One region of the Glaciecola petra genome, then DNA from elsewhere that is predicted to be linked to it. Evidence: predicted binding sites of a transcription regulator. Region 1 holds the regulator's gene; each other region holds the start of a gene.
What was found. The regulator sigma-54, encoded in region 1, starts transcription at its own class of promoters, with help from an activator protein. The targets are predictions, from matches to a motif close to GTTGGCACGNNNNTNGNNT.

Region 1 (10,796 bases):
GCGGTGAAATCAACGTAAACAGTGTTTTGAATGAAGGCACTTGTTTTGAGATTAAGCTTCCCGTTACTGTGACTAACAAAAGTCCCGATGTGGAAGAGTTAAGAGTAACCGGCCTTAATGTATTATTAGTAGAAGATATTGAATTGAATGTAATGGTAGCAAAAGCCTTACTTGAAAAATTAGGTCAGCATGTATCGGTAGCAATGACCGGTCAAGAAGCCATAGATATGGTAAAAGAAACCACTTACGACTTAATACTACTCGATATTCAATTACCCGACATGTCGGGATTTGATGTGGCAAAAACCCTATTAGAAGCTGACTTAGTATTAAGTACCCCCATTGTTGCACTAACCGCTAATGTGATTAAAAAGCATGACGAATATATTCGCAATGGAATGGACGATGTTATTGCAAAGCCTGTTAAGAAAAGCCGCATGATACGCGTATTTAACGAACTGTTCGCCAATGATATTTTGGTTGATGAAAGCATTGAAAATGAGCCACAAGCGATGAGCCCTGTAGTAATTGGTAAAGTGGAAAAAGATGTTTTGGATGCTGACCTATTGACCATGCTTGTTGAAACTATTGGTGAAGGTATGATTGCGGCTAGCCTACAGGTCTTTGAACAAAAAATACCCGAATATATGGAACTATTAAATGTCGCTTTAGCCGCCGACGACAAAGATGAAGTATGTTCTCAGGCACACAAAATTAAAGGAGCTGCAGGGTCGGTTGGCTTATCGCGAGTGCAGTCGACGGCGAATTCTATTCAACAAGGTGATCACCCCGCGTGGTGGGAAAATGTGCATGAGTGGGTTGAACAACTTAACCAAGCAATAGATCAAGACGTACTTGCCTTACACGAGTGGATTAATCAGAATAAAATTGAAGATTAAATTAGAAATAGGGTGGCGGTGCCTAAAAAGGCAAAAATACCGACGACATCGGTAATAGTGGTTAGGATAACGCTACCCGCTAGCGCAGGATCTATCTTCATTCTTTTCATAATAATTGGCAGAGTTGCTCCTGCTAACCCCGCTGCAATCATATTCATCATCATGGCAAATGCAATGACCGCTCCCAGCATATAATCCTGTTTCCAAATAGCAATAACAGAAGCTATAAGTGCTGCCCAAATGAGTCCATTAAAAAAGCCGATGGCTAACTCTTTTCTTACTAACCAAATAGAGTTTGTAGTGGAAACGTGACCCAAAGCCATGCCTCTTATGACTAGTGTTAAGGTTTGGTTGCCGGCGACGCCACCCATACTAGGCACGATTGTATTGAGTATTGCTAAAACAGCTAATTGACTTAGCGTTGCCTCAAACATATCACTTACCGCGGCAGCCAAAAGGGCGGTTATCAAATTTACCCCTAACCAAACAGAACGGCGTTTAGTCGATTGACCTACTGGCGCAAACGTATCTTCTTCGTCATCTAAACCAGCCATGCTCATCATTGAGTGTTCTGCGTCTTCGCGGATGATGTCTACAACATCATCTATGGTGATTCGGCCTTGCAAAATACCCTCATTGTTTACAACTGGTGCTGATAACCAATCGTAGCGTTCAAACATGCTAGCAACTTCGCTTTCTTGCATGTCTACTTTTATAGAAATAGGTTCATCATCCATAATTTCTTCAACACTCACATCGGGGCTTGAGGTGAGTAGTCGAGCTAAAGAAACGGTTCCGATTAATAAGTCTTGGCGATTGACTACATATAAGGTATCGGTGTTTTCCGGTAACTCCGACTTTAAACGAAGATATCGAATGACAACATCAACCGACACCTCGTGCCTAAGAGTAATCGTGTCGGTATTCATAATGAAACCAGCAGTTTCTTCGCCGTACGACAAGGCTTTTTCAGCACGCAAACGGTCTTGAGTGTCCATAGACTTAAGAATACTGTTGAGTACATCTTCGGGTAGGGTACTGAGAGTCTCTGCTAAGTCATCAGTATCCATGTCTTCAAGGGCATCGACCACACTTGAAGGCATCATTTTGCCAATAATGCCGTTTCTTACGTCTTCACTGAGCTCTTCTAGCACATCAGAATGAAAATCTGCATCTAGCATTTGCCATAAATCATCACGTGTTTTAGTGACTGAAGATTCAAGCAACAATGCAACATCGCCAGCAGGAATATCGTGCAGGAGCTTGCGCACTCGCACGAATGCACCAGCGTTTAGATACCTGTTGATAGATAACAAGCGTGTTTGTGTATCTGAATTGTCGATAATTTCTGACATTGGATTAAACCCAACAGTAACCATAAACATGGAAATTTGGCTAAATAGTATAACACTAAGTCGTCAATAATTCAGTGAATTCTTGTTAATTCAGTGGCTTATTCACCTTCGTCGAATTTATTGGCGATTAGATTTTCGATTTCAGACATTGCGTTTTCAGCATCCACCCCACTGCATTCAACCGTTACTTGTTTACCTTTTCCACTGCCCAGCATCAATAAAGCAATCACACTATTTGCCGGTGCTGCTTGGTCATCTTGCGAAATAATAATGTCACTTTGATACTTTGAAGCAAGTTCCACGAGTTTAGTGGCTGCTCTCGCATGCAAACCAAGCTTATTGAGAATGGTTAAGGTTTTAGTAATCTTCACGCTTTTTGTCACATTTTTAGTCGTTATTATTGATAGGTTTAAAATTGCTTACAGTGGTATCGTCATTAAGCAGATTTTGAGTACTAGGCGTGTTTTCTATTTTGGGTGTAATTCGTTTTAATTCTCTGTGCTTAACTTGTGCATCACCATGACTATTTTTAAAAGCTTCATAGAGGGCCTGTGCCACATAAACTGACCTATGTTGCCCACCCGTACATCCAATAGCAATAGTGACATAGCTTCTGTTATTGCGCTCCAAATGTGGTAGCCAAGTTGTGACAAAGCTTTGTACTTGCCAAATGAGCTTCATTACCAGGGGTTGCCCAGATAAAAATAGCTCGACGGGTCCATCTAAGCCGGTTAAAGGGCGTAAGTCAGGTTCCCAATGTGGATTGGGCAAAAAGCGGACATCAAATACATAGTCACTGTCTTTTGGCAGGCCATATTTAAATCCAAATGATTCGAATACAATGACCAAATCAGAGCTTTTTTTACCCAAAACACGTTCTCTAACTAGTTCGGCTAAATCGTGGACTGATAATTGATCAGTATTGATATGAAGGTCGGCTTTCTCAGCTACAGGAACCAGAATTTCTTGCTCGGCGCTAATAGCATCAATCAAGGAGTTACTTTGTTTAAAAAGAGGGTGTAGTCGCCGAGTTTCACTATAACGCTTAATCAGTACGTCATCGCTGGCGTCTAAAAATATAATAGTGATATCCCAAAATTCAGGGAGATATTCGAGTAACTCACTAATTTCATTTTCTGTTTCGGGCATGTTTCTAACATCAATACTAACCGCAACAAGCTCGTGCTGTTCAACTACTGTATGTGTTAGCGTGGGCAAGAGTGAAACCGGAATATTATCAACACAATAATAGCTCAAGTCTTCTAAAGCTCTTAAAGCGATTGACTTTCCAGAACCTGAACGCCCACTTATTATTAACAGTTTCATGATGTTTATTATGCCAAAGCTGCCACTATTTGGTTTTTAGTTTCTGCTTTTCGGATGGCTTTTACAATATCTTTATTACTTAATTTGCGCGCGATACCTGAAAGCGCTTGTAAATGTTGGTCTGTTTGCTCGTCTGGTACCAAGATAGCAAAGAAGATATCGACTGGATGACCATCTATGGCATCAAATTCAATTGGGTGATTGCTTGTCACAATTACAGCTATCATATTGGCCAGGCCTTTTATCCTGCCATGCGGTAACGCGATGCCATTGCCTATGCCAGTACTGCCCATTTTTTCGCGGCTAATTAAGCTACTTAACACTTCAAGTTGGTCTAATTCAGGAGATTGTTTCACAGCAATTTGAGAAATGATTTCAAAGATGCGTTTCTTACTGTTGCACTCAACCGAACATTGAGTCCGGTCGAGTGAAATGATGTCGTTTATTATCATTGATATTTCTTAACGATGGTTAGTATATCGTTTATTCTTAAAGGAGCTTAAAAGTATAGAGCTGGCATTTGAGTCGCTCTAGTTAATGTCGTTTTAACTTTTCTTTATGCTTAATAACCTGTCGGTCTAGCTTGTCTATCAAGCCGTCAATGGCTGCATACATATCGGTATGTTCATTGTTGGCGAAAACTTCACCACCGTTTAAATGCATTGTAGCTTCAGCTTTTTGACTCAATTTCTCGATGTTTAAAATTACATGTACGTTGTTGATATGATCAAAGTGCCTCTCTAATTTTTCAAACTTTGTATCAACATAGTTGCGTAATGAATCGGTGATTTCTACATGATGACCTGTCAGGTTAATTTGCATATAAATAATCCTCTTTTGCTCGTTTACACGAGACTTTTTCGCTGATTGGAAGGGGGAATGTTTAAAGACTCCCGATATTTTGCAATTGTTCGCCTAGCAACGTTTATGCCTTGCTCAGCGAGCATTTGTGCAATTTTGCTGTCACTTAATGGTTTATGGGATGGTTCGTCAGCGACCATTTTCTTAATAAAGGCTCTAATAGCAGTAGACGAACAGTTTTCACCTGAGTCTGTTGACACATGAGAAGAGAAAAAGTATTTCAGCTCAAATATTCCCCTAGGGGTATGCATATATTTTTGTGTGGTGACTCGAGAAATGGTCGACTCGTGCATATCTACCATTTCAGCAACATCATTGAGTACCATGGGCTGCATTTTTTCTGGACCTTGCTCAAAAAATTCTCGTTGCTTTGCGACAATACAATGCGACACTTTGAGTAATGTTTCGTTACGACTTTCTAAACTCTTTATAAACCATTTTGCCTCTTGTAAGTGAGACTTGATATATTGAGAATCGTTCGGATTTTTTGTCGTTTTTGACAACTGAGCGTAAGTTTCGTTTACGGATAAAGCCGGCAATGCTTCATTATTTAATTCTACCGTCCAAATTCCTTTTTTCTTGTAAACGTTGACATCGGGTATGACATATTCAGGTTCTCTCGCAGAAACAACGCTACCAGGACGGGGATTTAGGGTTTTTAGTAAACGCATGACTTCGCGTAATTGGTCTTCTTTAAGCCGTGTTTTACGCATCAACGTACGGTAGTCTTTGCTGCTAATTAAATCGCTATGTTCTTCAATTAAAGAGCGTGCTTGTTCCAACCATGGTGTATTCTCGTCAAACTGTTGCAATTGTACTAACAAGCATTCTTGTACCGAGCGAGCTGCAGCGCCTACTGGGTCAAAACGTTGAATTCGTTTGAGCACGCATTCTACTTCGTCAAGTTCAATTTCGGCGTCATCTAAGCTCTCTAGTATCTCTTCTGCACTCACTGTCAGGTAACCTGATTCATCCACTGAATCAATAATAGCGATGGCGATAGATTTATCTGTTTCACTAAAGTGGGTCATTTCTGTTTGCCACATTAGATGGTCTTGAATGCTCTCAACAGTTTCACCTTGATAAATAAAATCGTCATCGGGATTGGTGCCCACCATTTTAGTAGGCGCTGAACTGGAGCCTAGGTATTCGTCCCAAGAGGTATCTACTGGCAGGTCGTCGGGCAATTCTTTATTTTCTAAAGCCTCATGACTGTCCATTTGATCAGAGCCATCTTTCTCGCCATTGATTTGTGTTTCGGTATTTTCTGATGCACTTGCCGACGCGCCCGCTGTTTCAGAATCGGATTCGCTTTGGTTGCGGTCATCACGACTCTCGTTTTCGAGTGACTCTAACAAGGGGTTAGAATCGAGGGCTTCTTGAATTTCTTGTTGTAAGTCTAATGTGGAGAGTTGCAACAACTTAATCGCCTGCTGCAACTGTGGCGTCATTGTTAGCTGTTGACTAAATTTAAGCTGTAAAGAAGGTTTCATTACATTCCTATCACTACAAACGATTCACACATATTAGCTATAATCACCTATAAAATTAATTTGTTTAACAGTCTCGTATCGCCTTGCTTATTCTCAATATAACATATTCTTTTAATGTACTTATATTAAGTGTTCCTCAATTACTACATCGACAAACACCGTCCATTCTTTTGCATGATTATTTAAATAATCGAATAAAGTTTACTCAAAATAACTACAAAGAAAATTGCTCACCTAAGTATACATCTCTTACTGTTTGATTTGATAGTACTTCTTGCGCATTTCCAGAAGCAATTAATTCGCCATGACTAACAATATAGGCTGTTTCACATACATCTAGGGTTTCTTTGACATTATGGTCAGTGATCAGTACTCCTATACCGCGCTCTTTTAATTGGTATATTATCTTCTTTATATCATTTACAGAAATTGGGTCAACACCTGCAAATGGTTCGTCTAGTAAAATAAATTTAGGGTTGGCTGCAAGCGCTCTTGCTATTTCCACCCGTCTTCTTTCGCCACCAGACAAGCTCATGCCCAAATTATTACGTATATGATTGATATTAAAGTCGTCGAGTAATTCGTCGGCTATTTGTTCCCTCTGGTTATTTGAAATATCTTTGCGTGTTTGCAAAATAGCCATCAGGTTTTCATAAACACTCAATTTCCTAAAAATGGATGCTTCTTGTGGTAAATAACCAATACCTTGCCTGGCGCGTTCGTGCATTGGTTGCATGCTCACATTTATTTGATCTATAAAAATATTACCTTTGTCTAAGGGAACCAAGCCTACGATCATATAAAAGGTCGTTGTTTTACCCGCGCCATTAGGACCAAGTAAACCAACAATTTGGCCAGTGGAGACTTCAATACTAACGTCTCTAACGACTTGTCTCGATTTATATGATTTTGCTAAGTTTTTTGCGCAAAGTGTACTGTTCACGACTATTCGTCTTCCTCGTTTTCATTCTCTTTACTTTTATCTGAGGGTGTACTATTTGAAAATGCACCAGGGCTCAGTACAGTGGTAACTGGGCCGCTGCTATCTGCTGTACTAGATGCGAGAATTTGTTCCTTTGCCATATCAAAAACGATGGAATCACCAGTAACCTGAATTTCGTTTTGTACAATAGATGCCACACCTTTGAGTGATATTGTACGAGCTCCGACTTCGTATACTATTTCGTTAGCTCGTGCTTCAACCATAGTACCGTCTTCTAAGCGTTGTTTATAGCTGGCAGGGTTGCCGCTGGCCATAATGATTTCTTTGCCTTTACCGGCGGCCGCATCGGCTTCTACTCGTTGTGCCAATATTTCCAAGCTACCTTGTCTAATCACTACATTATCAATAAATATAGAGGTTTTCTTTTTGCCATCGAGTGTTTGACTATTCGATACTAAGGTAACAGGTAAGTTAAAGTCAGTACTGATGGCATCGACTTTTGAGGCTGTAGCACTTTCATCTTGAGCCGTGCTTTGTTGATTTTGCATGGCGTGCGCCACCTGAATTGAAGCTAACAAGACAGATGTCGCGATTATTTTACAAGCTAGGCTTAAATTGTGTTTGTACATGATCTTTTAACTCGTATTGTTGGGTTGTTAAATCCCCAAATAAACCGACACTTACTACAGAATAATCAAGTCCGCTTATTTCGACGATCTGATCGGACATTAAGGTCTTATTTTGCAAATTTATTTCTATATACTCGGTGTTGATTTCACGCACATACTCTTCGGTGCGCAGATTCACAATCTTAACATTCTTTTCTAACTGAATGCGATTATTGTCGTGCAAGGTTGCTTCATTGGCGGTTACTTGCCATGGCTCACCCGAATCTAAATAAAGCGTATAAACAGGGTTGGTGAACACGGCAAAGCCTAACTCTTCATAATGCTCCATTTGTTCTGCAGCCATTTGATGGCTTAGCTTACCCTCTTTGTCATACAATTTGCTATTTAAGTTCACTGCTTTGTAATTGGGAATAAGTGAACCATCTCTATTGTTTTCATTTAATGCGTCCTCTGGTTCCAATAGTGTGGGTAAATAAAGTGCTAACACCGCTGAGAAAATTAGCGCAATACTCCATCCTATTCGGTTCATAAGCTTGCACCATGACTAAATTCTAATTTGTTATTTACTTGCAAAAACAAATCACAAAACTCTCTAACTGCGCCCTTGCCACCGCCTAAACTTGTGATGTAGTTTGCTTCCCTTTTTACCATTGGGTGCGCATCATTTACGCTTGCTTTTATTGCACTGTGAGCAAATAAGCCTAAATCTGGCATATCATCGCCCATACTCGCTATTTGATAAGCTTTAAACCCACTTACTTCCATTAATTCAATCATTGCGGTATTTTTATCTTCGCGCCCCTGAATAATGTAATTCACGTTGAGTGATTGCATTCTCTTTTCGACAATGTTTGACTGTCGGCCAGTAATCACTGCCGTTTGGATGCCGCAACTTGCTAGGGCCTTTATGCCATATCCGTCTTTTGTATTAAATGCTTTGAGTTCTTCACCATTATTACCCATATAAATATTGCCGTCGCTGAAAACGCCGTCAACATCAAATACAACCAGTTTGATGGTTTTACACTTTTCAAAAACCGACGCAGAAACAGTGCCGTAGAGGGTTTTAATTTCAGACATTTACACTACCCCAGCTTTAAGCAGCATATACATATTAAGAGCGCCGATGGGCTGATTTTTTTGGTTTAATACAAACAAAGCGGCTATACGCTTATTTTGCATAAGATTAATTGCATCGATTGCTAAACTATTTTCTAGCAAACTAATACCGCCCTGAGTCATTACATCTCTCACTAAAGCGGTATGGATATCTATTTGTTTATCTAAAGTTCGGCGCAAGTCACCATCACTGAAGATGCCAATAAGTTTATTGTCGCCATCCACAATGCCAGTAATCCCTAGGCCTTTGGACGATATTTCCAGTAGGGCTTGCTTTAATGTGGCGCTGTCGTTAACAATAGGCATGTCTTTTCCGCTTACCATGACATCAGATACTTGCAATAAAAGACGTTTTCCAAGTGCTCCACCCGGGTGAGAAAAAGCGAAGTCCTGTGCAGTAAATCCCTTAGCTTCAAGTAATGCTATGGCAAGTGCATCACCAAGGACGAGCGTCGCGGTGGTACTGGTAGTGGGGGCTAAACCCAATGAGCATGCTTCTTTTTCAACATGTAAATTAAGCACAACTGCTGCAGCTTTGGCCAAGCTACTGGTCATATTATTACTGATTGCGACAATCGGCACGCCAATGCGTTTTATTGACGGTAATAAGCCTATTAACTCGCTCGTTTCGCCAGAATTAGAGATACCAATTAACACGTCATTTTGACTTAACATGCCAAAATCGCCATGGTTGGCTTCGCCTGGGTGCATAAAAAAAGCAGGAGTGCCCGTGCTAGCCAATGTTGCTGCAATTTTATTCGCAATATGACCTGATTTACCCATGCCACACACTACAACTTTTCCTTCGCAATTAAGCAGCAGTTCACATGCTTTTTCGAAGCTTTCATCGAGAGAGCTTGCAAGCGTTTGCAATCCTTTGACTTGAATATCGAATGTATGTTTTGCAGATTGTATATAAGTCATATCAATTCTTTACAGCTAAATTAGGTGAGTCGGGCCAATAACCTTAAACGACAATTTATTGCACCATATTAAAAATGGCTACATCCAAATAGCTAAACTAAAACAGCTAAACAAAATCAGGAAAACAACACAAATTGATAACCAATAAATATGCCTAATAAAATACTGGCTTCTATTCGATTAATGCGTCTAGTCCCTTTTAAGTTAAAACAAAAAATAAATAATAATATTGATAAGCCTAACATAACTAGCGAGTCTCTGTTAGCTGCATTGCCATCAATAACAGAAGGGTTTAATAAGCCAGGCATTGCTAGTACCGCTAAAATATTGAATATGTTTGAGCCAATGATATTTCCCAATGCGAGGTCATCTTCACCTTTTAAAACACCAGCAATACTTGCGGCTAACTCGGGCAAACTAGTACCAATTGCGATAATAGTTAAGCCAATGACAAGGTCGCTTATACCAAAGTGTCTGGCTATATGAACAGCAGATTCGACTAAAAAGTGAGCACTAAGTGGCAACAGAATAATGCCAACAATCACCCAAAAAATCGCGTTTGGCGTGGGTACATCACTAGGTACTTCAGTTTCAGTTTCGGCAATTAGAGGATCGTTTTTTTCCACTGTAAATGACAAAACTGCCATTCCGGCAATCACAAGCACAAAGAGGGTAATTAAAACAACCCCTTCAATTTTTGATAGGTGGCTGTCTGCTAAAAAATAAACGGCTATAAGCGTTACTATTAGCATAAGCGGCAGTTCGCGTTTCAAAGTAGAAGACGATACAAGCAAGGGTTTTATCAATACGGTTATGCCAAGCACTAGAGCGATATTAGTGATATTTGAGCCAAGTGCGTTGCCCACAGCAGTGTCGCTACTGCCTGCTAGTGAAGCCGTTGCAGCCACCACAATTTCAGGCGCGGAGGAGCCCATCGCGACAATAGTGAGGCCAATCATCATAGGTGCGACGCCAATATTCTTGGCTAAAGCTGAGGCACCATAAACAAAACGGTCTGCGCTCCAACTTAGAACGACTAAACCTACTACAAAAATGACAACATTAATCAATAACACAAAGGCTTCTTCTTCTATTAACAACTATAAGGTCGTTTTTCATGGGACAAAGGCACAACCCAATTTTTAATTGAGTTAATATATGCTGACCTTATAACTGGAGCAAATTCTAGCGATTTCAATAGAACAAATCACTTAAAACATAAAATAAATAAGATATATCCACAAAAT
Region 2 (10,796 bases), on a different contig from region 1:
AGATTTTGCGTCTATCAACAAGGCGCTCACAAAATAGTACCCTGGCTCTTCAACGTCGAAAATTAAAGGAATATCAAGGTGTTCTTCATTTGGATTTGCGTTACCAACATCTATAAGCGTAGCTGACGCTTGGGTATAGCGAAATACTAGTGCATTAGGGAAAACTTCGCCATTTATTTTAGCATTGATATTTAATGATATTTCACCCTTTAGAAAGTGATTGTCAAATTCAGCAAGATCTTGAGAAAGGCCAAAGGATGTTAGTGCTTGATTTCCGTTTTTAACAAAGGAAACATTGTACGTTTTTTGTGTCTCAATATTTACTAACTGACCAAAAATTTGTATCTCGTTCGTGCCATTTAGGCCACTAACATCGACTTGGGCTTGCAGTGTATCGCCATAAAAATATACTTTCTTGTCGAGCATTGCTGAAACAACTATCTCACTTCCAAATTGGTCCTTATAGGGAATAGAAGCAGCATTGGCTTGTGTGGTTTGTTCGCCATTAAAAATATATGTGTTTTGAATGGGAAGGGAATAGGGCGGATATTTGTTCATCTCTATAAATGAATTAGAAATAGCATCTATTTGCGCTTGTAAATGGTTTAGTTCTGCAGCGCTTTCATTTACCTGAATACTTTCTTTTGGAGCCTTTGTGGCCAATGCCACATCTTTTGTTGGTACATCCTTAACTAGATCAGATAAATCTTCTTGTTGCGTTTCTAAATCACTGCTTCCTACTACAAAGTAAAAAGCAAGTGCACTAATTAGCACCAGCGTAACAGTTACTAAAATGTGCTTTCGTTTCATGAATTTTCTCAATAAAGTTTTTATAAATAGTTAAAATATTAAAAAGCATTCACAGGCTTAATCACCGATTTAAATGTCAAAAGAATAATTTTAATGTCAAAATATACTGACCATTTATTTATGTATTCAAGATCGTATCTAATACGGTTGTTCATACATTCTAAGGTTTTTGTTTCACCTCGATAACCATTCACTTGTGCCCAGCCAGTAATTCCAGGTTTGACTTTAAAACGTAAATTGTATCGACGAATAAGAGCTTGATGTTCGTCGTCAAGTGCTAAAGGATGGGGCCTAGGCCCAACAATCGACATCCTGCCTTGTAAAACATTTATAAACTGAGGGAGCTCATCCACCGAATATTTGCGCATCCACTTGCCGTGTTTAGTTATTCTACTATCATTCTTTTGAGCTTGTTTAAATACTTGGTCTTCTGGGTTAGATTGCATAGTGCGGAATTTATAGATGATAAAACTCTTCCCGTCTAGACCGTAGCGTTTTTGCTTATAAATAATTGGACCTTTTGAATCCATTTTAATCAAGATTGCAAACAATAGAAGTGGTAAACCAATTACCAATAAAATAGCGCTAGAAATGAAGATATCCATTAGTCTTTTTATAAGGTTATTGTCGCCTAGAAGCGGAGTTTCAATAATACTGACTAGAGGTTGACCGTCTATACTATCCCAACTTGCTCTTAGTAAATCAAACGAGTAAAAATCAGGTGCATAATAGATAGCTACATTTGTTTGAGATAATTGGTCGATAAACATTTGGATACGTTTTTGTGCACTCATGGGGAGCGTGATATAAACAATGTCGACTTCGTTGCGCGCTATTTTTGATAATAGTACTTCAAATTGTTCATGTGAAAATGACTGGTCAAGTCTCGCGTCACGTTTCGTATTTCGAGCGTCAAAAAAGCCAACAAAATGCAAGCCCATCCATTTATTTGATTGGATAGATTTAAACAAGCTTTCACCAATTTCAGTATGCCCAACAATGGCGACTCTGCGAAAATTGTGTCCAACTTTACGCAGTGAATATGCGACCGTTCTTAAAACAAATCTGGAAATTGCCAAGCAAACAAAACTTACAGAGAACCAAAGCACCAAAATGTCAGAAGAAACCGGCATTTTTTGTTCAAATAAGTAGACTAGTGTGCTTATGCTAACAAAGGTACTGCCCCAATATAAGAATAGTTCGCCAATTTCTGAAAGTATAGGGGTTGTCCTGAATGAGCGGTAAAAAGACAAACTCATGGCGAAAGTAAGGAAAATAATAAGGGTTAAAGCGAGGGTAAACAAGTAGTCATTTGTTTCTTCAATTTCAAGAAAATAAAGCACTCCCTTGAAGCTACCAATGATGAAGAATAAGTCAAACAGTATAATTAAGATTATGAATAACGCGCCGTAGCGGTGAAGATAACCTTTATTAAATTGCACCGACATTAAAAAACTCCTTAACTACGCACGCAATAGTATGCAATTTAATTTGCGTGTTTCACACCTGTATGTCATGTATATAATGTAACGCGCAATCAACAGATAAACAATAGCAGAAATAATATACTTCAAACGCCAAATTAATAAAAACTCAGGTAGTGTAATTAATCAGAGTTAGTTTTTATTGCCGAGCTACATAATCGTTGGGTTGCACGTCGCCTAATAGGCTCCTGTCAGCAGCCTCAACAGTGGCGGTGTCGTTATATACTTGTCTGACTACAAGTGTGGTGGGGTGCAGTACAAATTGGCGATATTCTTGGCCAAAATTGTCGGTTATTTGTTTCACATTGAACAAGGTCAGTTGATCACCCTGTTGTACTTGGTGAGAACGCCCTAGGTTTATTTGCAACTGATTATTTGCTACGGCTAAAACTCGTCCCATGGTTGGTTGACAGATTGCAAACTCTTCTAAATCGGTTACACCTTGTTGGAGCATAGTTTTGATATTTTTGCCATATTGACTACGCCAAAATTTATCTGAAGCAACGTCTATGCTATCGGTAAATTGAAAATCCCAAGGCGCTTTGCTTTCATAGCTTTGTCTATATAGTTCTTCACCAGTAGCGCCGTCAACTAAACTAAGTGTAAAGTCGAAACTACGGATGCTGTTTTCAGTTTTAAAGGGATTAAAACCAGCTCTTTCATATCGGTCTACCGAAATATCGTTAAGCACCACATTGACAATGTACTGAGTATTTGTTTTATTCGCTAAGGCCTGAGATTCTCTTGGTACATTTGCCATATGCCAATCAAATACGTAAGGCGCAACGTGAGTTATTTCAACACTTGTGGTAATTTTGTCTATGAGGGATTGTAGTTTGAGCGCTGTGACTTTTCCGATATCTTGAATTTGTCCATCGGCAGCCTGAGCTTGAAACTGAACCGGAAAATAGGTCGTCGCAATCTTTTTTGTATAGTCAGCTGCACTGCATTGAGCATCTTGTGCAAATATGTCAGCTCTAATAGAAACTGTCACAAGTCCATCCTGATAAACTTCGTCGATTAATTGAATGGTATTCACTTCGCCATTAGCACGTATTTCTAAGTGTTCGTCCATTAGTAAACCATTCGTCATTTGAGACACACTTCTAACTGAAGCACCTGCAAACAAAAGTGCCTGTTTAATCGCTTCTTCGGTGGCTTCTTTGCGCGCGGCCTCTTTATTTCCATTAACTACGACTGCTTGCCCCGTTGCTGAAAACCACGCTGCGTTGCTGGTCGATGCAATCAACAACAGTCCACAGCTAATAACACTGAGTCTAATAAAAGAGAAACACCCTACTAATATGTTTAGAAAAAAAGGTTTGAGCAGTATTGGTCCATGTTGATGGTGTGCTTCAATTATTTTCATATACCGCCTCTAGTAAGGGTTTATTTAGCTGACTGCTTATTTACTCCAGTGTATTCAAGTTGTGTGCCAAATAGTCTTGCTGAATGAGCTTTGTTTTTAATTGTGATGCTTGTGGCACATGACTTGCTAAACATTTATTAGAACTAATCTCATGATTACAATCTTAAGGTATTTTTTATGCAAAAAAACAAACGTAGTGTGTTGTCTCGCCCAGGCAATCAAATGGCTAAAGCGAGTGTGTTATTGCTGGGTCTCACCTTGGGTGCTTGTGAGAGTTTAATTACAAAGCATGTTGAATGGGAGACCATAGAGCCAGAAAATTATCCAGTGCTTAACGCAGTTGGTTATGCCCCAATTAATGCGCAAATCGCAAGCGATGCTGCTAGTAAGCGACTGATGGCAATAAAAGCATCTAAATTAGATGCATACAGAGAACTTGCTGAGCAGGTGTATGGACAAAAAGTTGACGGTCAGCAAGAGCTGGCAAATTTAGTATTAACAAATAATGCCTTAAAGTCTTCTGTTGAAGGGGTAATTAGAGGCGCAAGAGTAGTGAAAACATATCCTGTAGGTGATGACACTTACGCAACTGAGCTTGAACTAGATATGGAAAAAGTACACGCGATATATTTATCAACCGCTCAACCTAAACGAATAAGAAAGATTTCGTACTATTAATAATAGTACACACGCTTATGTATATTTGACCAATAAATACCAAAAAATCACGCTTAATGCGTGATTTTTTTTGGTAAGGATTTATGTTTTATATAAAAAAAGACTTTGAACGTTATGCGCTTATGCCTTTAGTAGAACTATTGCCAGAAGCTCTGCCAGAGCGGTCGTAGGTCATCGATTCTTTCGCTCGTAATTCCATCATCAAATTACGCAAATGAACCAGCCTTAGCTGCCCCTGCTCAACAGATTTTGCATTGATTTGCGTTAGATATTTGCACTCAAACATAACTTGCTTGCATTCGTCTAGCATAGGTTCGCAGTTTTCACTGACGGCACCAGCACTCTCAGCGCGCTTGTATAGTGTTTCGACTGCTGAGTCTTGCGACTCAATATTGTCTAGCAAGACTTGCTTTTCGTTTAGTAACTGCATCAAGGTCTCAGGTTCGCGAGAGCTTATGAGATGTAGCTCTTTTTCAAGCAGCCCTTTTAAGCTTTTAAGAAGCTCAAGCTGTTTTGAAATTGCATTTTCAAGACTTGTTGTCATAGTTTATACTTTCACGCCAAATATTTGAGACTCTAAAGCGGCAATCTTTTTAGCAAGTGTTTCAGGGTTTACCTGATACTCACCGTTCGCTATCGCTTGTTTTATCCGGTCAACTTTTTCTTGATTAACCGGCGCTTCAGATCCTTTTTTCTGGACATTAGCCAACTGCTGAGCAGATTGAGTTAATGAAACAGAGTCCTGTTTAACAGGTGCTTGGCCGCTGCTATTTGCCCCTGCTTCACTAGTTACTCTTCCAGGTTGACTTTGAGCTTGCTGCCCTAATTTAGCGGCATCTAGCTGTGTTTTATTTGTATTGTTTACATTATTAATTGACATACATTCCTACCAATTGAATTACCTCTATGCAGGGTATCGACCCTTTGTCACGATTCTTTAGTGTTATTCGTAAATAATGTCAGAAAAATGCCGCTTATAATTTGAAGAGTAGACTTCTGACTATAAATCGGAACTTTTTGCTTACTAAACACCATGTAAATCCTCGCTACTATCGACTAAAGCAACCTTCATACCAACATTAGATATTAACCGATACTTCACTGGTACTCGTAACCCTTCCGTATACTGTTTTATCGGATGAAGTATTTTTTACCTGAATAGTATCGCCGAGAGTACCGTCCTGAAGCGCTACACCATAAACTCGGAGCGACAAACCGCCGCTAATGGCAGCAATTGTAATTCTGTCGCCTTTGCATACGTAACATAACATTCGACCGTCTATAATATTGCCTTCGCGCATTCTGCGCTTTACCCTTGCTCCTACGATGTCTTCTTTTTTGCTGAAAGTAGGGCCACGTAGTTTATTTTTGTCTATTTCAATAATTTTTAGGTTATTAGCTGCCAATAAAGTACCTGGATTTAAATTATCAGCACTCACAACTACTTTTTCCACAATCGCGACGGTAGCATTTGTGAATAAATACCAATTGTTGGATGCGCAAGAAAGTTTTACAGAAATATTGCTTTGATTTGCTTGCAGGCCTGCTGAACTTGCTTTGATAGGAACATTGCAATCCGGTATTTCAATCCGCTTGTCGATAGGCCTAACATTAATTTTTATCTGATCACTTTGGTAAGAGGCTGTTTGTTCATTTAAGTATTGCTTAACTGTGGCCTCAAGTTCAGCATGTTTTTTGCCACTTGCGTTGGCAAAAAAACAAATAAAAAAAGACGTAAAGAGTATGGCCTTTTTAGCCGATAAGGTTAGGGACTTGTTAGAATACATGCGTATTTCCTTTTCTATCAGTCGATTTATCATCTAGTTTGGATTTTAACGTCATTACTTTGGCGTTTTCCTAAAATGTTCAGGCCCATAGATGACAAAGAGTGTACTTAAAGGTAAGTACAGCAACATTCATGCCGAAAAAAGGTGGAAGGTCATGTCAGGTATTTTAGATTCAGTTAATCAACGTACTCAGCTCGTAGGGCAAAATAGGTTGGAGTTACTCCTGTTTAAATTGAGCTCTAGGCAACGTTTTGGTATTAATGTTTTTAAAGTGCGAGAGGTATTGCAATGCCCAGAGCTCACTTCCATTCCTAAGCTTAACCCTTATGTGAGAGGGGTCGCACATATTCGAGGTCAAACTATTTCTGTTATCGATTTATCAATGGCAACCGGTGACGAGCCGATCGAGAATCTGCAAACCGCCTTTATTATCATCGCAGAATATAATCGATCTGTGCAGGGATTTTTAGTTAGTTCGGTCGAACGAATCATTAATACTAATTGGGATGCAATACTTCCACCTCCAAAAGGTACTGGCAAAGCCAGTTACTTGACAGCTGTCACAGAGGTTGAAGACGAATTGATCGAAATATTGGATGTTGAAAAAATCTTAAACGAGATATCTCCCCTTAATACCGAAGTAAGTAGTGAAATTACCGATAATATTAATGTTGGTGACAATACCGAAAAACTCATTTTTATAGCTGACGATTCTTCTGTTGCTAGAAATCAGGTTAAAAAAGCGCTGTCTACTCTTGGTATGAAAATGGAACTAGCAAAAAATGGTTTAGAAGCCCTTGAGCGTTTAAAAGAAATCGCGGCAGAAACTGGTGATGTAACAGATACCGTCGGTTTATTAGTGTCTGATATTGAAATGCCAGAAATGGATGGATATACCTTAACAGCAGAAATCAAGAACACACCTGAATTAAAAAAGCTGAAAGTTGTTTTGCATACTTCGCTTAGTGGAGTATTTAATCAGGCAATGGTAACAAAAGTAGGCGCAGATGATTTTATTGCCAAATTCCATCCAGATGAATTAACCGCTGCAGTGCAAAAATGGTTATTAAAGACACCTGATATTATAGAGTAATAAATACATTGGATACGCCATTATCACCCAAAAGCTATGCTCTTTTTGCTGATTTTCTGCAAAAAAAATTAGGCATTGTGCTTGGTAATAATCGGCAATATTTAGTGAAAAGCCGCTTAAGTGGTTTATTGAAGAATTCAAATTGTGCTGATTATGATGCCCTTATTAGTAAATTGATTCAACAAAGCGACATCGCATTAACGAATGAAAGTCTTGAGTTAATGACAACCAACGAAACATTTTGGTTTAGAGACGCCTATCCATTTGACTTATTACAAGACAATATTTTGCCTCGATTGAGTGACAGTCAAAATACACTGAGAGTTTGGAGCAGTGCATGCTCTACCGGTCAAGAGCCTTATTCAATTGCAATGACGATCGCAAATTACCAAAAAAATAACCCAGGTCGATTTAGAAATGTCGAAATTGTGGCGAGTGATTTTAACAAACGTGTACTGACACAAGCTAAAATCGGTAGTTATCATGAAATGGCCCTAAGTAGAGGATTACCCGCATATTATCGGCAAGCGTTTTTTGAAAAAATTGACGATAAGCACATGCAGGTCAATGCGACTATTAAAAGCATGGTTAGATTCGAACAGGTCAACCTGCTCTCATCTTTCAAAGCATTAGGTAAGTTTGATGTTATTTTTTGTCGTAACGTCCTCATTTATTTTAACGGCAAACAAAAAACCGACATACTGCTAAAGTTTGCCGCTTGCATGTCTACAAATGCAGCATTAATGTTAGGAGCCGCCGAAACGATTGGTGGTGCAGAACGAGAGTTTACCATGAACTCAGAAAGAAAAGGCCTATATTATTCAAGGCTTTAGCTAGTATTCCTGCCTTATTTCCTTCCTCCTTTAGACCCCATTTACTGATTTTTTTTGAAAATGGCACAGCACTTGCTCATAGGTCCTGTGAAGAATGCATATTCATTCGTAAAGCAAAATAGCTGGGCGAATACAAATGCAGATTAATAGTTAGTGCAAGGTGCTTAACATGGCAATCGATTTAGACAGACTGGTAAATGTCCATCACGACGCTTTAAAGGTTCGTAGTCAGCGTATGGAAGTAATCTCAGGTAATTTGGCCAATGCAAATACTCCTGGGTATAAAACAAGGGACATAGACTTCCAATCGGCCATGAAAACAGCCAAGAGTATGCAATCGGGTGCACAACATAACAACAGTCAGTTAGTTAAAACCCATGAAAATCACTTAAGTGGCGTTAGTCAAATGCAATCTGAAATCGATTTTATTATCCCTAATCAACCGGATACCGGCGATGGTAATACTGTTGATGTGCAGCAGCAACGAAATGCCTTTCTGGAAACAGGTATGCGTTATGAAGCAGGTTTAATGTTATTGAACGGTAAGTTCAAAGGCATGAAAAAAGCGCTTAGCAGCGGAGGTCAATAATGAGTTTGTTTAATGTGATGAATATTTCTAGTACTGGTATGGCGGCAGAGTCTGTAAGGTTGAACACAACTGCAAGTAATATCGCCAATGCTAATACGGTCAGCAGTAGTTATGAAGAAACCTATAAAGCGCGTCACCCTGTTTTTGCTGCAGCACTAGACCAAGCAAATGCTGATCAAACTAAAGGTGTGGGTGTTAGCGTGTTGGGTATCGTTAATAGCACAGCGCCATTGCAAGTCGAATATTCGCCAGGCAATCCATTAGCCGATGAAAACGGCTATATTTACAAGCCCAATGTCAACATAGTTGAGCAAATGGCCGACATGTTATCGGCATCAAAGGGTTATGAAACAAACGTTCAGGTTGCTGATACTACCAAGCGGATCTTCCGTCGAGTATTGCAACTTGGCCAGAATTAATTGACATTAGGTTGAGGAAATAATTATGGATTTACTGCCTACTAATGGTCTTAACTCAACACTGTATTGGGAAACCGAAGACCCAGTGCCAGTTTCAGATGGAACTGAGCAACAATTAAAACAAGAAGACTTTTTTGCGCTGTTGACCGAACAACTTGCTAATCAGGATCCAACAAAGCCTGTTGATAACGACCAATTAGTTGCACAGATGACGTCTTTTACAACGGCTGATGGTATCTCGCAATTAAATGAAAAATTTGAGGGTTTTGCAGCCTCAATGACTAGCAACCAAGCGTTGCAGGCATCCAGTCTAATTGGTCAGTCGGTTTTAGTGACAGGCAATATAGGTCATATGGCAAATGAAGGCGACGGTTTATCTGGCGTAATTATTAGCGAACAAACCTCCCAAGAGACTCAAATAGCGATTCAAAACGCAAGCGGTGAAGTAGTCAGGACTATTGACATTGGCACACAAGCCGCAGGCAACATTGAATTTAGCTGGGACGGGACCGACAGCAGCGGCAATTTAATGCCGCCTGGTGATTATGCTGTCACCGTTCAAGGTAAAGTGTTTGGAGAGTCGACCGCTCTACCTACCGCAATTAATCGCCACGTCGATAGCGTGAGTTTGTCGGGGTCAGGAGCGGGTGTAGTATTAAATTTAGATGGTGATGTCAGCATTCGTTTAGACGACGTCATACAAATCGGTAATTCATAGGAGCAAAACATGTCATTTAACATAGCATTAAGTGGAGTATCTGCATCACAAAAAGACTTAGATACAACTGCAAACAATATAGCAAACGTTAACACAGTTGGTTTTAAAGAGTCACGAGCAGAGTTTGGAGATGTATATGCCGCTTCTTTATTAGCATCAGGCAAAACTAAAGTAGGGGATGGGGTATTAACACAAGAAGTGTCACAACAATTTTCTCAAGGCAGTTTAAGTTTTACAAACAATGCACTTGATTTGGCAATTACGGGTAACGGCTTTTTTGCAACCGTACCGGAAATTACCTCAAGAGACTTTTCATTTACTCGTGCAGGCCAATTTAAGTTAGATTCAGATAACTTTGTGGTTAATTCCGCCGGAGATAATTTATTAGGATTTCCAGTTAACCCAGACGGCACTTCTGCTTCGGTAGCCTTGAGCACCACGGTACCGGTTCGAATTCCCGATTCATCGGGCTCACCGCAATCAACAACCGAGGTCGACGTGAGGTTTAACTTGCCTGCAGGCGAACAAATTAAAGAGCCGACCGAATTTGATCCAACTGATCCACTTACATATAACGCAGCAACCTCAGTAACTGTTTATGATTCTCTTGGTGATAGTCACGTAATGACATATTACTTTCTTAAAGACAACGATCCTACCGCAGTAAATGAATGGTATGTCGTAGCCGCCGTAGACGATCAACTCGTTGATATGACAAATTCAGACGGAAGTGAATCTGACCCTGCTACTGCAGTAAATGTTGTTGGCACAAACTCAGGCTTCGCAACTACGGCAGCGAAAATTCAATTTAGTGACGGTGGTGATTTTATTGCTATAGAGTCTGCCGATGGTTTGCCGCAACCTAACCAGAAAATACAGACTGAAGCACTTGGTGAATTGATTTTAGCGAACGGTTCTGATGCGACACAACAAATTACGATTGATTTTAATTTAGATCCAACAGGTGCTAACCCGAATGAGCCTACGCAGTTTGCGTCAGCTTTTGAAGTGACATC
Region 3 (10,796 bases), on a different contig from region 1:
AAAAAGAAATATTAGCCGACGCCGAAACATATGGTGATGATAGACGCAGTCCTATTGTCGCGCGTGAAGATGCTAAAGCATTGACAGAAAAAGAACTTATTCCTTCCGAGGCGGTAACCGTTGTTTTATCTGAAAAAGGATGGGCACGGTGTGCAAAAGGACACGATGTGGATGTTGAAGGGCTCAGCTATAAGGCGGGGGATAGTTATTTAGCCAGTGCTAAAGGTCGTAGCAATCAACTTGCTGTATTCTTGGATTCTGGCGGCCGCACATTTTCTTGTGATGCACATGGTCTGCCTTCTGCTAGGAGCCAAGGGGAACCTATAACAGGGCGCTTTAATATTGTAGGTGGAGAACGCGCTGAATACGTAATAATGGGACAGGACCAACAAAGTTATTTGGTAGGGTCTGATGCCGGTTATGGTTTTGTTTCAAGCTTTACTGACATGGTAACCAAAAACAAAGCGGGCAAAGCTTTTGTTTCTTTACCTACAGCGGCAAAAATACTGGAACCTCGGCCTATCAGTGGTGTAGACACCGATTGGTGTTTGAGTATCTCCAATCAAGGCCGCATGTTGCTTTTCCCATTGAAGGATTTACCTGTGTTAGGCAAGGGTAAAGGTAATAAATTAATGAACATCCCGTCAGCTAAAGCCAAAATTAGAGAAGAGTATTTGACTCAATTGGCAGTAGTGCCCGACGGCGCTAGTGTTAAAGTAATTTCAGGCAAACGCGGTATGACATTAACAGCCAATGATTTAAGTCATTATCAAGGTGAACGCGGCAGGCGAGGAAACAAATTACCTCGAGGCTTGCAGCGCGTTGATGATATCGAAATTATTTTACCGCAAGCCAAAAAGAACGAAGATACTGAAAAACCAGACCTTAGTTAAGGCTTTAGTGTTTATTTATTCTAACAATAAGCCTGGGCTTAAACTTCCAGGCAAAGTGACTTTATCAAGCTCTACGGAAGCCACAGGGTATGCACAGTAGTCAGCGGCATAATAAGCGCTTGCTCGGTGATTTCCACTGTCACCTATGCCACCAAACGGGGCTGCACTGCTGGCTCCTGTAATGGGCCGATTCCAATTCACAATCCCAGCTCTGATGCGGGGTAAAAAGTAGTCATAATCGGCTTTATCGTCGGCTAATAATCCAGCTGAAAGCCCAAAGCGCGTGGCGTTTGCTAATTCAATCGCGCGGTCTATATGCGTGTACCTTATCACCTTTAAAAGTGGTCCAAAATGCTCTTCATCGGGAAGTGAATCTACAATGTCGGTTACATCTATAATCCCCGGGGTGATTAAGCCAGTTTTAGCATCTAAGTGCTCCATGGTGACTAAACTTGTGCCACCTAATGACTGTAATTGGTCTTGTGCTGTCATCATCATGCTTGCAGCTCTAGACGATATCATGGCACCCATAAATGGTTGCTGTTCAGCGTCATAAACATCGGGCTTTAACAGCTTTGTGGCGTGAACAAGTTTATCGATGATTTTGTCACCTTCGTCGCCGACAGGAACAAATAATTTTCTTGCACACGTACAGCGTTGCCCTGAAGTAATGAAGGCAGATTGTATTATGTCGTGAACAGTAGCCAAGGTATCTTCGACTTTTGTCACAATCAATGAGTTATTGCCGCCCATTTCGAGTGCTAATATTTTACCTGGTTGCCCAGCAAACTGTTCGTGCAGAAGCTTACCTGTTGTTGAGCTACCGGTAAAAAACAGACCATCAATTTGATCGTGGGTAGCCAGAGCTTTTCCAGTTTCTACTTGACCTTGGACTAAATTTAGAACACCTTCGGGTAAGCCTGCCTTTTGCCACAACTGAACCGTATACTGAGCCACTAGCGGCGTCAAATCACTGGGTTTAAAAACCACAGTATTGCCAGCCAAAAGAGCTGGTACAATATGACCGTTGGGCAAATGCCCAGGAAAGTTATAAGGACCAAAGACTGCAACAACGCCATGCGGCCGATGACGAAGCATTGCCTTGCCAGCTGGCATTGGGTTTTCTACCGTGCCGGTTCGTTCCAAGTAAGCACGTTCAGAAATAGTAATTTTACCAATCATTGCGCCAACTTCAGTTGCAGTTTCCCAAGTTGGCTTACCTGTTTCTTGAGCAATAATAGCGGCAAATTCAGATTTATTCTCACCCAGAAGTTCCGCAAAGCGTTTTATAATATTAAGCCTTTCTTCAAAAGAGAGCATAGACCAAGAAAGAAAAGCTCCTCTTGCTGATAGTATTGCTTGTTCAACTTGCCCTGAACTTGCACAATTACCTTGCCATACTTGCACATTTTTTGCGGGATCGACAGATACCATCAATTCACCATTGCCCGATACCCATTGCCCATTGATAAAATGAGTGTTGTCAGTTAGCTGAGTTTGCAACATATGGATGACTCCCGTATTTTGATTTGTTTATTTGCCGAATTAATAGTGTTGAAGGCTATTGTGAGCGTATCTGATGGTCGCACCTTCTTTTACCAGCAATGCTTTTGCTAGTTTCTCAGAAATGGCAACCTTGTTATTATCAAGGATTTTTATTCGCCCAATACAAGCTCTGAAAGATGCCACTTCCGAATTGATAATAAAATGCTCATCACAATCGTCTAACTCAGTATTTGTACTGATTTCCACGCTTGCCTCATGACTTTGCCGCACTGTTGCAATGTTACTAACATCGGCTTCTACAGTCGGTCCTGCGTCGAAAATGTCAACATAACCTCGACACTTAAATCCTTCTTTTTCTAACATGCGCAAAGCAGGTAATGTTTTGTCATGAACCTGGCCAATACAATTCTGGGCTGCTTTTGAGAGTAAGTTGACATATATGGGGTATTTGGGCATTAATTCAGCGATAAAAACCTTGTTGCCAATACCAGTCAAATAGTCTGCTGTTGGAAAATCAACTGAGAAAAAATGGTCTTCAAGCCACTCCCAAAATGGTGATTTTCCGCGTTCATCTGATACACCGCGCATTTCAGCAATGACTATGTCAGCGAAACGTTGCTGATGCTGCGCCATGAATAAAAATCGACATTTTGACAGAAGTCTGCCGGCTAAACCCTTGCGCGCTTTTTCTTGCAGAAACAGAGTGCAGATTTCGCTAACCCCAGAATAATCATTGCAAAAAGTGAGAATGTCTACTGTATTGTGGACATTTAACTCGCGAGATGCATGAACGACTTTTCCCACATGGTAATGATAAAAAGCATCTTGCAAACCTACTGTTGCTTCAATCCCTGATGTGCCTACTACTTCGCCAGTTTGGGTGTCTTCCATGACCAACAAATAACTTTGTTCACCAGCACGTTGAGGATTAGAATTAAATGCTTTGATAGACTCCGCAATTTTGTTTTTCAATAATTCTTCGTTTACCGGAAGCGATGTAAACCCAATCCCCGAATCTTGGGCAATCTGATACAAAGCTGGATAATCATTTGTTTCAATAGGGCGAATAATTAGCATAAGGCGCGCTATTTCGAGTCTGAAGGCGTTGAAACTAGTTTCGCGATGCCTTTTTCGAATCTAGCTAGGCCCTCTATAATGTCTTCTTCGGGTATAACCAAACTAGGCGCAAAACGCACTACATTCATACCTGCAACTAAACACATTAATCCTTCGTTATTGGCAGCAACCATAAAATCTCGAGCACGACCTTTATATTTTTCGTTTAATGCACAACCTAATAACATTCCTTTGCCTCTGATTTCGGTAAACACCTCATATTTATTATTTATTCGTGCAAGGTGTTCACGAAAAAGCGCTTCTTTCAGCAATACTCCATCTAGCACTTCTTGTTGATTGATGACATCAAAAGCAGCTTCGGCTACCGCGCATGCAAGAGGGTTTCCGCCATAAGTGCTGCCATGGGTGCCCGGTTTTAGACTTTCTGCGATTTTGGCTGTGGTTAACATTGCACCAATTGGAAAACCTCCGCCGAGAGATTTGGCGCTAGTTAAAATGTCGGGTGTAACGTCTAAATTCATGTATTCGAATAATTTACCCGTGCGCCCCATGCCAGATTGTACTTCGTCAAAAATCAGGAGAGCATTGTGTTTGTCGCAGAGCGCGCGCACGCCTTTTACAAATTCAGGTTCAGGTACAATAATGCCTCCTTCCCCTTGCATCGGCTCCATCATAACGGCACATGTTTTGTTCGACATCATGTCTTCGAGCATTGCTAAATTGCCGTATTCACCGTGTATTATGCCGCCTGGCTTGGGTCCAAACCCATCTGAATAGGCAGGTTGTCCGCCCACTGTTACCGTGAAAAACGTTCGTCCGTGAAAGCCTTGTTTAAATGCAATAATTTCATCTTTGCCTTCATCATGATGGTCGAGCATAAATCTTCGTGCTAATTTAAGGGCGGCTTCGTTGGCTTCTGCCCCCGAGTTTGCAAAATATACTTTGTCTGCAAAAGTTGCATCAACAAGTTTGGCCGCTAAACGCAAAGCAGGTTCGTTGGTGAATACATTGCTAAGATGCCAAAGCTTATTTCCTTGTTCCAGCAATGCGCTGGTTAATGCTGGGTGGCAATGCCCTAACACGTTAACTGCGATGCCACCAGCAAAATCAATATACTCAACATTTTCTTGATCCCATACGCGTGAGCCTTGTCCTCTTACGGGAACCATAGCTGCTGGATTATAATTTGGCACCATTACATCGTTAAACGTTTCGCGATTGACTTGCATCTTAAACCTCGTATATCGGGAGCTATATATATTATATAGCTTTAAAAAAACTCATAAAAACCACTGTCATTGAAGCGGTGATTTGTCATGTTTTTATGCAGTATCCAAGTTGCTCTGAACCACACATTTGCCACTGAGTATGCCAGAAAAAAAAACATAAGTCGTCAAGATAATTGCGCTACAAGCCTTGTTTTTACTGCGGATTGATGTAATTACGAAAAAAGTGAATAAATATTTTTAGGCATAATACAACACAATATAACGCCAAATAGTAAGGGTAAAAGTAAGTTCAGGATGATATGATTTTTATATCGTTCAATATGCCTGCATAAGTATGCATTAAAATATATTGGGAATTTAGTGACCGACGTTAAGTAATTTAAGATGAATTTACATCATCCGGTAACTTTCCACTAATATTTAGCTCTATGCCTGTTAAATTGACCTTGGACACAATCGCTACGTCGTTTGAACCAATGCCAAAGTTACGTAAAAAAATCATTGACTCTTCTTTGCCAATGAGTTTGTCTTTACTTAGCATTTTATATTGCATAAACCCTTGAGCATTAAACAGTAACTTTGTTAAAGGATGCACATCGATTTTGTCAACATGGGCAATCGTCATTTCGCGAATTTTACTATAATCTTGTAATCCAGCAGCAATGGTCAACCATTTGCAATTGAGACCAGATATTACGTCACCAGTAATTCGACTCGCATGTTTTTTCCACAAAGAAATTAAATATTTGTGTGAGGGTTCGAGGGCGGAAAGTGCTTTTGCCTGATTAGGATTATTGCTTTTTCGTGCCTTGATAATTTGTTGAGTAAGCATGCGGTCAAAAGTACGTAAATAAAGATTGGCAATAATTGAGCGACCAATATTCGAAAATAAGCCAATACAATAGCCAAAATGTGGCCGCAAACCGTTTTTCTCGGCTAATGCCTGACCTATATTGCCGCAACCGATGGTGTACATCCAAAGGTTTCTAGGTAAGTCCGGGGTGAATTCAGACTTCGCTGGATTAGTATGTTTTGCTACTAAAACAGGTATTAAAATACGCAGGCTTTCAATTCCGATAAAACTTAAAGAGGCTCTTATGGTTTTTAATATAACGGGACGTCCTGCTGAATCTACTCGACGATATTTTGGTTGTTTAACAAACATCATGATCGACTCACTTAACCAAGGGATGTTTTCTAAACAGGCGACTATACGACTAATCGAACAGGAATCAGTATATAAAATATCGAGTAGACGTCCTAAGTTACTATCAAACTTAAGGATTTTATTCATGATGATGTCGATATTACGAAACTCTAATTCGAGTTCAGGAAGCAGGGCTTGATGAAATTTAGATTCAATTTGTAACAAAAACGCATTCTTGGCTGAAGCTTGTATCTCTCTTTTCTTATTAGCAATTTCTTCTACCATAAGCAATTCGCGACGCGCTTCAAATTGCTCCGAATCTTCAATTATTTTTTGACGTTCTGTTTTGCGCCCAGCATCGATTATCGCCTCATCTAACGATAATAAGAGTTTCTCAAACCGTTCATTGTACAATGATGTTAGTTGAGACACTTGTGGATCTTCTTGAACCTTCAATCTATTTATCCTTGCAACAAAAAATTCTTTAACACTTTATGCCCGTGTTCGGTCAACAATGACTCGGGATGATATTGCAGTCCATATATACGGCATTGTTGATTTTCAATAGCCATCACTTCTCTATTGTTTTCGGTATTACAAGTTGCCGTGACCAAAAACGCTTTGTCGAGTTCACTATCGTCTACAATAAGAGAATGATAGCGCGTCACTATAAATGTGCTTGGGCAACCTTTAAACAATTGACTTGTGTTCGAGGTGACATTTAATACTGACGTTTTACCGTGCCTTACGTGTCGTGCTCTAACCACTTTACCGCCAAAAACCTGTGCAATAGCTTGATGCCCTAAACATACACCTAAAATTGGTACAGAACCCGCAAATGTATTAATCGCTTCGATACATATTCCCGATTCATTTGGTGTACATGGCCCAGGTGAAATTACTAAGTGAGAACATTTTATTTTGCTAAGTTGTGCAATATTTAACTCGTCGTTTTTAATGACGCGAGTTTGATGGCCTAACTCAACAAAATATCGCTCTAAGTTATAAGTAAACGAATCGTAATTGTCGATAATGACTATCACATCATACTCATATTAGACGCTAGTAATAAAACCTAAGGCTTTGTATACCCTAGATAATGTATCGGACGCTTTTTCTCTAGCTTTAGCACTACCTTTGTGCATAACATCAGAAAGATATGCTTGATCGCTTCGAATACGACTGTATTCCTCTTGAATAGGGTTAATAAGCGCTACAACGGCTTCAGCGACGTCTTTTTTAAGATGCCCATACATTTTATCTTCGTATTGTGGTACCAATGCTTCGATTGATTCACCCCCAGTTGCACTTAAGAGGGACAGTAAATTAGATACGCCGGCTTTCTTTTCAATATCAAAAAAGATGTTTGCTTCTTCGTCACTGTCTGTCACGGCTCTTTTAATTTTTTTGGTTAGCTTTTTTGTATCTTCTAATAAACCAATCACATTATTAGGGTTGGTATCTGATTTAGACATTTTCTTATCAGGATCTTGGAGGCTCATGACGCGAGCGCCATTTTTTGGAATGCAAGGCTCAGGCAATGTAAATACGTCGCCATATATATTGTTAAACCGCGTTGCGATATCTCGAGTAAGTTCTAAATGCTGTTTTTGATCTTGACCGACGGGCACTTCATTTGCTTGATACAATAAAATATCAGCAGCCTGTAACACTGGATAGGCATATAAACCAACGTTGACATTGCTTTGATTTTTTTGTGCTTTATCTTTAAATTGAGTCATTCGATTAAGTTCACCCATTTGAGTGTAACAGTTTAAAACCCATCCAAGTTGCGCATGTTCGGGTACATGTGATTGCATAAAAATAGCACTTTCATCAGGGTTAACACCACACGCAAGGTATAAAGCTAAGCCATCCAAACAAGCTTGATGCAAGTCTTGTGGATTTTGGCGCACAGTAATCGCATGTAAATCGACAATCATATACAAACATTCGTGTGTTTGTTGCATTTGCACCCACTGCTTAATCGCCCCTAAATAATTGCCGAGGGTGAGTTGCCCAGAAGGTTGACAACCACTTAATACAACAGGCTTGGTAGTATTGTTCACGCAGTAAGTTCCTATTTTAATTGTTGTTTTAATTCTTGTATGGCTTGTTTATAGTTTGGCGCATTAAATATAGCACTACCGGCAACAAACATATCAGCACCGGCTTCAAAAACAGCGCTAATAGTGTTTTTATTTATGCCACCGTCTACTTCAATGCGAGTATTCAAATCAAGATCATCAATGATGGCTTTTAAATGTTGGATTTTTTCTACCGTATGAGGAATAAATTGCTGACCACCAAAGCCCGGATTGACAGACATTAATAATACGTAATCCAACTTTTCCAAAATATAATCGAGCACACTCAATGAGGTCGCCGGATTCAATACTAGCCCAGCCTTGCAACCTAAGCTTTTGATCAATTCAACACTTCGGTCAACGTGCTGCGAAGCTTCAGGATGAAAACTAATCATATTAGCTCCCGCTTTTGCAAATGCTTCTATCATGTTGTCCACGGGAGATACCATAAGATGCACATCGATATCGGCGGTAATTCCATAGTCACGGAGAGCTTTGCATATTGTTGGGCCAAAAGTTAAATTGGGCACATAATGGTTATCCATTACATCAAAATGGATAATATCTGCTCCCGCATCTAAAACAGACGTGACTTCTTCTCCTAAACGCGCAAAGTCTGCTGATAAAATAGACGGCGCTATAAGTGGTGCATGCATAAGAATTCTCTTTTTAATCAAAGTATAAGTTTAACGCATTTTATGAGTGAATATGAAAAGCTTTTTTAAGAAAGGGCTAAGCTTTTTTGTAAGCCGTAACACAAAAGTGTTTTCAGCGGCATTAGTTACCCTGCATTAAAATGGTGAGGGTGACTTAAAAAGGTGCAAAATATTGGTGGTTTGTTGTCGTCTGTGCTATTTTAGCGCCTTTAAAGCTATGTTAAGAATCATACAAAAACCGTAAGCACCTGATTTTGTTTGCAATATTATTATTGTTTAAAGTTTGGCATTGTATTTGTATAAGTCTTCGTAGACCTAGCTTCAGACTTGGTCAAAACAATAAAAATAACAAAAAAACGACACATTGCTTTTTTTTATGACATTTGAATAGGTATGGAGAACACATGAAACATTTAAAGAAAACCGCCATCGTGACTGGCTTATTGGCATCAACAATTATGGCGTCTACTGCGCAAGCAGAAGTCTCGGCAAACGTTGGCTTAATGAGTGAATATCACTTCCGCGGTATCGTGCAAAACGGCACAGCAACTGCTAACGGTGGCATTGATTATTCTAACGGCGGTTTTTATGCTGGTGTTTGGGGTGCTGACGTAGAAGACGGTCTAGAAATAGATGTGTACGGTGGATATGGTGTAGAGTTTGACAGTGGCCTTAGTTTAAGTGCTGGTGTAACCACTTATTTGTACACAGGTGATTTTGATTCGGGTTATGATGAATTGAATCTAGGTGCAGCGTTCGGTAAATTCAGCATTGAATACACTTTCGGTAGCTGGGATGGTGCTGTTGGTGATGAAGCAGCGACTGAAGCAGACTACACGTTTTTGGGTTTGAGTTTTGAGCACGAAGGTTTTTCTGCAACTTTTGGAACATTCGGTGATGATTTCGAAGGCGAATATCTTGAGTTAGGATACGGCTTCGAGTACGAAGGGTTTGACCTTGGTATATCTGTCATTTCTAGTGGTAACGACTTAGACAATGACGAATCTGTTTATTTCACAATAGGACGTTCATTCGACCTATAGTAATCGACTGATTCCTGCTTTGCACAAAATACGTGCAAAGCGTGCAATTGAAAACGCCAATCAGCTTATGCTTTTTGGCGTTTTTTGCTGGATTGATGTATTATCTAAGGTGATAGGAGGATGTTTATGAAATCAACGCAGAAAAATCCAACTAAAATGTTTGCGACCGCAGCGCTTGTTAGTACGTTAATGATGTTCATTATAAGTGCTGTTTTTGCGGAAGCTTCAGCGCCTTGCTTAAATGCATATGAACGTCAAAACAAAGTCATCATTGATACTTCTCATCATCAAGGAACGCAAGCCACACTGGATAAACCCATAGGCTTATGCAATAGAAATGATCAACAAATAGGTTGGTTAACATGGATATTTAAGCAAACAGATGCCGCGGACTTTCACTACTTAGACTTACTCGAGTTACTGTCTAGAAAGTAGTTATTATTTGTAGATATCCCATGAAGAGCTGAAAACTTATCTGGAGCTAAATAATCATGGAATTTGTGAAATACTGGTTTGGGATAGTAAAAAGTGTCTTTGCTAGTTTTATGGGTATCCAAACTAAACAACAATATAATAAAGATACTAATATGCCCTCATTCTTGCCATTTCTTGTAGTAGGAATACTCATGCTTATTTTGTTGCTGTTTACAATTGGCTTGATGGTTACGTGGATTACCTCTCAACACTAGGGTTGAGGGATACTTGTTCAGACTCCGACTCCGACAAATAACGATTTAAAAAATATACCAGTTGATCATGTGGGATAGGTTTCGACACTAAAAAACCTTGAACATAGTCACATCCTAGTTTTTGTAGTGCCATAAATTGTCCTTCAGTTTCCGCACCTTCTGCAACAATTGACACTGAAAGTCCATGTAACATTTGAGTGAGTGAACCTACGATCCTTTGTTGCCTAGGATCCTTGTCTATATTATAAAGCAAAGAACGGTCAAGTTTTACTGTGTTATATGAAAATGCAGTTAAATAAGATAGTGAGGAGTAACCAGCACCAAAATCATCTATGGCAATCTTGTAACCCGCATTTGTCGCATCTTCTATCCATAATTTTGCCGTTTCGAAATTAGTAATCAATGATGTTTCAGTAATTTCTAATTCGATTCTTTTAGGGCTAATATTATGCTCTTCTAGCACATTGTT

Region 2: the regulator sigma-54 is predicted to act here: its motif matches at 3,716-3,734, upstream of RM552_RS02820 (flagella assembly protein FlgT).
Region 3: the regulator sigma-54 is predicted to act here: its motif matches at 8,878-8,896, upstream of RM552_RS11915 (TorF family putative porin).

What each region holds. Positions count from the first base shown of each region.
Region 1 is NZ_JAVRHX010000004.1:273,921-284,716, reverse strand. It holds gene arcB (aerobic respiration two-component sensor histidine kinase ArcB) at 1-899, shown strand, start outside; gene mgtE (magnesium transporter) at 896-2,254, opposite strand; gene RM552_RS14180 (HPr family phosphocarrier protein) at 2,353-2,625, opposite strand; gene rapZ (RNase adapter RapZ) at 2,642-3,580, opposite strand; gene ptsN (PTS IIA-like nitrogen regulatory protein PtsN) at 3,589-4,032, opposite strand; gene hpf (ribosome hibernation promoting factor) at 4,115-4,402, opposite strand; gene RM552_RS14160 (RNA polymerase factor sigma-54) at 4,426-5,934, opposite strand; gene lptB (LPS export ABC transporter ATP-binding protein) at 6,149-6,877, opposite strand; gene lptA (lipopolysaccharide transport periplasmic protein LptA) at 6,880-7,425, opposite strand; gene lptC (LPS export ABC transporter periplasmic protein LptC) at 7,475-8,035, opposite strand; gene kdsC (3-deoxy-manno-octulosonate-8-phosphatase KdsC) at 8,032-8,586, opposite strand; gene RM552_RS14135 (KpsF/GutQ family sugar-phosphate isomerase) at 8,587-9,549, opposite strand; gene RM552_RS14130 (calcium/sodium antiporter) at 9,666-10,649, opposite strand.
Region 2 is NZ_JAVRHX010000001.1:638,199-648,994, forward strand. It holds gene RM552_RS02810 (hypothetical protein) at 1-810, opposite strand, end outside; gene RM552_RS02815 (undecaprenyl-phosphate glucose phosphotransferase) at 849-2,258, opposite strand; gene RM552_RS02820 (flagella assembly protein FlgT) at 2,434-3,663, opposite strand; gene RM552_RS02825 (LPP20 family lipoprotein) at 3,886-4,341, shown strand; gene flgN (flagellar export chaperone FlgN) at 4,454-4,885, opposite strand; gene flgM (flagellar biosynthesis anti-sigma factor FlgM) at 4,889-5,221, opposite strand; gene flgA (flagellar basal body P-ring formation chaperone FlgA) at 5,421-6,128, opposite strand; gene RM552_RS02845 (chemotaxis protein CheV) at 6,283-7,221, shown strand; gene RM552_RS02850 (CheR family methyltransferase) at 7,230-8,054, shown strand; gene flgB (flagellar basal body rod protein FlgB) at 8,224-8,643, shown strand; gene flgC (flagellar basal body rod protein FlgC) at 8,643-9,062, shown strand; gene RM552_RS02865 (flagellar hook assembly protein FlgD) at 9,088-9,780, shown strand; gene flgE (flagellar hook protein FlgE) at 9,790-10,796, shown strand, end outside.
Region 3 is NZ_JAVRHX010000003.1:244,970-255,765, reverse strand. It holds gene parC (DNA topoisomerase IV subunit A) at 1-893, shown strand, start outside; gene astD (succinylglutamate-semialdehyde dehydrogenase) at 909-2,399, opposite strand; gene astA (arginine N-succinyltransferase) at 2,439-3,476, opposite strand; gene RM552_RS11940 (aspartate aminotransferase family protein) at 3,485-4,705, opposite strand; gene RM552_RS11935 (HDOD domain-containing protein) at 5,085-6,308, opposite strand; gene RM552_RS11930 (anthranilate synthase component II) at 6,314-6,895, opposite strand; gene trpS (tryptophan--tRNA ligase) at 6,908-7,921, opposite strand; gene rpe (ribulose-phosphate 3-epimerase) at 7,933-8,595, opposite strand; gene RM552_RS11915 (TorF family putative porin) at 9,000-9,638, shown strand; gene RM552_RS11910 (hypothetical protein) at 9,765-10,073, shown strand; gene RM552_RS17765 (DUF2970 domain-containing protein) at 10,130-10,327, shown strand; gene RM552_RS11905 (putative bifunctional diguanylate cyclase/phosphodiesterase) at 10,311-10,796, opposite strand, start outside.